DNA from 2 places in the Alicyclobacillus fodiniaquatilis genome. Region 1 is predicted to be linked to the other one. Evidence: a T-box and tRNA genes for the amino acid it is inferred to sense, from the RefSeq annotation. Region 1 holds a T-box; the other holds one or more tRNA genes.
What was found. A T-box is a leader RNA that pairs with one kind of tRNA and senses whether it is charged. The one in region 1 lies ahead of trpS (tryptophan--tRNA ligase), so its partner is inferred to be a tRNA-Trp.
Positions count from the first base shown of each region.

Region 2: it has a tRNA-Trp gene. The T-box ahead of trpS (tryptophan--tRNA ligase) is inferred to sense a tRNA for this amino acid. The anticodon was not compared.

Region 1 covers NZ_JBHUCX010000099.1:258,501-260,676, reverse strand. The annotation lists gene ACFSB2_RS24980 (hypothetical protein) at 1-227, opposite strand, end outside; gene trpS (tryptophan--tRNA ligase) at 218-1,234, opposite strand; T-box leader at 1,349-1,626, opposite strand; gene ACFSB2_RS24970 (dihydrolipoamide acetyltransferase family protein) at 1,770-2,176, opposite strand, start outside.
Region 2 covers NZ_JBHUCX010000073.1:55,084-57,259, reverse strand. The annotation lists tRNA gene ACFSB2_RS18250 (tRNA-Lys) at 770-845, shown strand; tRNA gene ACFSB2_RS18245 (tRNA-Thr) at 854-928, shown strand; tRNA gene ACFSB2_RS18240 (tRNA-Thr) at 930-1,005, shown strand; tRNA gene ACFSB2_RS18235 (tRNA-Trp) at 1,027-1,102, shown strand; tRNA gene ACFSB2_RS18230 (tRNA-Gln) at 1,111-1,185, shown strand; tRNA gene ACFSB2_RS18225 (tRNA-Arg) at 1,188-1,264, shown strand; tRNA gene ACFSB2_RS18220 (tRNA-Pro) at 1,277-1,353, shown strand; tRNA gene ACFSB2_RS18215 (tRNA-Leu) at 1,380-1,462, shown strand; tRNA gene ACFSB2_RS18210 (tRNA-Ala) at 1,469-1,544, shown strand; tRNA gene ACFSB2_RS18205 (tRNA-Asn) at 1,548-1,622, shown strand; tRNA gene ACFSB2_RS18200 (tRNA-Thr) at 1,628-1,703, shown strand; tRNA gene ACFSB2_RS18195 (tRNA-Glu) at 1,707-1,781, shown strand; tRNA gene ACFSB2_RS18190 (tRNA-Gly) at 1,855-1,929, shown strand; tRNA gene ACFSB2_RS18185 (tRNA-Gly) at 1,934-2,007, shown strand; tRNA gene ACFSB2_RS18180 (tRNA-Val) at 2,009-2,083, shown strand; tRNA gene ACFSB2_RS18175 (tRNA-Glu) at 2,133-2,176, shown strand, end outside.

The DNA.
Region 1 (2,176 bases):
TCGTTGACAATAAGGCCATCACCATCATCACAAGCAAATACTGTGACACCCGTCGTCTCCGCATATTTCATGACATCAAGCTTAAATTCATCAGTCCAGCGGTTATAATGTGGTAGAAATTCAAAATCTACCAATCCTAGTGTCGCAAGATTTGGTCGTTCATTCAAAGCATCGGTCAGTGTGCTTGTAAACATCTTAAATAGGGCCGTTGTCAGCCCTAATTGCACGCCTCCCCCAAACGATACGCTATCCCCATCGCCGACCGGATTTCCTGCATCGTCTCTTTCGCAATGCTTCTTGCCCGTTCTGTGCCAGCCACCAAAATCTCGTCCACCCGTTCCGGGTGAACTTTGTATGCTTCCCGACGCTCGCGCATCGGATCGAGCAGGTCGTTGATTTGTTTGGCCACACGCTGTTTACATTCCACGCAGCCGATGGCGGCTGACCTACATCCAGCGGCAATCTCATCCGCCGACTCAGCGGCGAACGCCTTGTGATAGGAGAACACGGGACAAACGTCCGGATGGCCAGGATCAGATTTGCGGACCCGCGCGGGATCTGTCACGGCGACTTTCAGCTTCTCCTGAACCTCCTTGGCTGTTGCATCCAACGAAATGGCATTGCCAAGACTTTTGCTCATTTTGCTCTTGCCATCGAGGCCAATCAACCTGGGAACCTCCCCGACGACCGCTTTCGGTTCGACCAAGACAGGCGCATACAACTCGTTGAAACGGCGCACGATTTTCCGCGTTTGTTCGATGTGTGGCAACTGATCATCCCCAACTGGCACGAGCGTCGCCTTGCAAAATGTGATATCGGCCGCTTGGCTGACCGGGTATCCCAAAAATCCATAGTACAGTTGGGTATAGCCCCGTTCTGCCGCTTCCGATTTAATTGTTGGATTGTGCCGCAGGGAATTGACGGTCACGAACATGGAGTAAAACACCGTCAACTCGGCGATTTCCGGCACGAGTGACTGAATGAAGATGGTGGATTTCGCCGGATCCAGTCCAACCGCTAGATAATCCAGGGCGATTTGGCGCAAATGACGTCCCATTTCCTGTGGCGCTTCATAGTGCGTCGTCAGCGCTTGAACATCTGCGAGCAGCACGAACATATCGTACTGGTGCTGCATTTCTACCCGATTCTTGAGACTTCCGACATAGTGGCCAAGATGGAGCTTTCCAGTGGTGCGATCCCCGGTCAGCACTCTGTCCTGCAATTTTGTGTTCATCTGTAACACTCCTTTTGATTTTGTCGTTGAAGTTGAAACTCATGCACCACCACCAACCATCGCTCACACCACCACCTCCTTTCTTGGCGCAAATACAAAAAGGCCCCACGTCCGCAAAGGGACGTGAGACCGTGGTGCCACCCTCATTCGTCGAAGCCGCTTGCCTCGACGCACTCTTCAGTACGGAAATCCCTGTTGCCATTTGGCGCGTACATTTCGATACCTGCCTCTTGGTAACGGTGAGGCACACCCGGCAACACCTACTGCCACTGATGTGGGTTCGGTGGGCAACTCAGAAGGCCATTCGGCATCCGATGCGTGTCGGCTCACACCAGCCGCCGACTCTCTGCGACACATCTTGAATGCGTACTCGTCTTCGTCCATGTCGATCCCGATTGGAATTTGCTTCATGATATCTCCCGGTCGCTTCTCCGTCAACCCCTGTGGGCGTGAACAAACAGAACATCCAAATATCATAAGCTAACACCACTGCTCCCATTGACGAGGAATCAAAGAGAAAGGAACAAACCATTGCCTACACCTCCAAAAGCAGCAGACGAGGGTTTTCCAACAGACGTTTGATGTCGTTGACCAATTGTTGACCCAGCGCGCCGTCGATCACGCGGTGATCGAAACTTAACGAGAGCGACATCATTTGGCCGACTGCGAATGCTCCATCGCGCATCACAGGTTTCTCTGTGATGCGGCCGACACCAAGAATCGCGACCTCAGGGTAGTTGATAATCGGAGTGAAGAACATACCGCCAGCGGAACCGATATTCGTAATGGAGATGGTACTGCCTTTCATCTCGTTCGGGGACAGCTTCCCACTTCGGCCACGCGCCGCGAGATCGTGAATTTTTTGCGCGATATCCCACATGTTTTTCTGATCAGCGTGTTTGACGACTGGAACGAGAAGACCACGGTCAGTATCTGTCATAA
Region 2 (2,176 bases), on a different contig from region 1:
CAAATCCGAGTCAAGCATCTTTTTATCTTTTTCGCATTGTTCTTTTTAAATTAGGTACAATTGACATCCTCGCCGCTCTAAAGGAGCACAATTCCTAGGGTCAATGCGATCACGTTATACCATCCTCATAGCCGCTTCGGCAAGGTTCCTGCTGCAGTGCACCTCTTGTACCACTCACTTCAAAGCTGATCCGAGCGCGATCCCACCGCTCCCTATAATACGTTCAACTCCCTTGCTTACATCAGCTTGTTCCGAAACCACCATCGCGTGGTTTTGCTAATAGGTGGTCGATGTTTTGTCTGTAAAACATCGATAATAAGCATTGGGATGCGAGCGTGTATGCGTTACACGCCAACCGGACTTTTTCCCAGATCACTGCTATTTCTACTGTTTGGATGGTTTACACTTGAATCGTTGTAAGCGCTTTATAAACCTATTATACTTTGGTCAACGAATGATAACAACGATTAATCCCCTAGAGGGGGACACCATCATTGAAGATACACGTTCATTGACAGGGGCTTGTCGCATTCCTAATCAGTCGGTTCCTTCCGCTATTGGAGTATCTAAACCTAAAATCACGGTCGCCCCTGATCAAAGAGCTCGGTGCTCAAAACATAAAAAGCACCTGCATTAGATGTAGAGAAATGTATTTCTGTACTTGTCATTCATCATAATTCACTGCAATAAAAAAGTTTTTTTGTTTATTTTCTTGACTTGTGTTTCTAGACATGATAAATTGCTATCTGCCTCACTCAAGAGGCAATGCGAGCCATTAGCTCAGCTGGTAGAGCACCTGACTTTTAATCAGGGTGTCGCTGGTTCGAATCCAGCATGGCTCACCAAGTTTCACGCCACCTTGGCTCAGGGGTAGAGCGGCTCACTCGTAATGAGCAGGTCGTCGGTTCAAATCCGACAGGTGGCTCCAGGCCAGCGTAGCTCAGCAGGTAGAGCAACTGACTTGTAATCAGTAGGTCGCAGGTTCGATTCCTGTCGCTGGCTCCATTGGTGACCGACGAGTACTATAGGGGCGTAGTTCAGCTGGTAGAACGGCGGTCTCCAAAACCGCATGTCGTGGGTTCAAGTCCTGCCGCCCCTGCCATATACCTTTGGGGAATAGCCAAGCGGTAAGGCAACGGTTTTTGGTACCGTCATGCGAAGGTTCGAATCCTTCTTCCCCAGCCATTGTGCCCGTAGCTCAGCTGGATAGAGCGCTTGACTACGAATCAAGAGGTCGGGAGTTCGAATCTCTCCGGGCACGCCAGTAAAATAACATCGGAGCATAGCGCAGCTTGGTAGCGCGCCTGCCTTGGGAGCAGGAGGTCGTGGGTTCGAATCCCGCTGCTCCGACCAGTTTCACCTCATCAACTTTATAACGTCCCGGAGTGGCGGAATTGGCAGACGCACACGACTCAAAATCGTGCGGGAAACCGTGCCGGTTCGAGTCCGGCCTCCGGGACCATGCCGTGGGGGTATAGCTCAGCTGGGAGAGCACCTGCCTTGCAAGCAGGGGGTCATCGGTTCGAATCCGTTTACCTCCACCACTTTCCTCGATAGCTCAGCGGTAGAGCATCCGGCTGTTAACCGGAGGGTCGTAGGTTCGAATCCTACTCGGGGAGCCAACTTTGCTCCTATAGCTCAGTCGGTAGAGCGCATCCATGGTAAGGATGAGGTCACCAGTTCAAGTCTGGTTGGGAGCTCCATTCGGCCCCATGGTCAAGCGGTTAAGACACCGCCCTTTCACGGCGGTAACGCGGGTTCGAATCCCGCTGGGGTCACCACTGTTCTTGATTTGCAGAACAGAGTTTTTCTTGACAAACTATGGATTATCCCGTAACATTTTGAACGTTCCATGCGGAAGTGGCTCAGGGGTAGAGCATCGCCTTGCCAAGGCGAGGGTCGCGGGTTCGAATCCCGTCTTCCGCTCCAATTTGCGGGTGTAGTTTAATGGTAGAACGTCAGCTTCCCAAGCTGAGAGCGAGGGTTCGATTCCCTTCACCCGCTCCAGGCGGCTATAGCTCAGAGGGAGAGCACCACCTTGACACGGTGGGGGTCATAGGTTCAATTCCTATTAGCCGCACCATTTGTCTGACGCGTCGTTTTATCTGCAACAAACTGCCCGCAACGCGTCAGGCCCTATCGTCTAATGGTTAGGACGCCGCCCTCTCACGGCGGT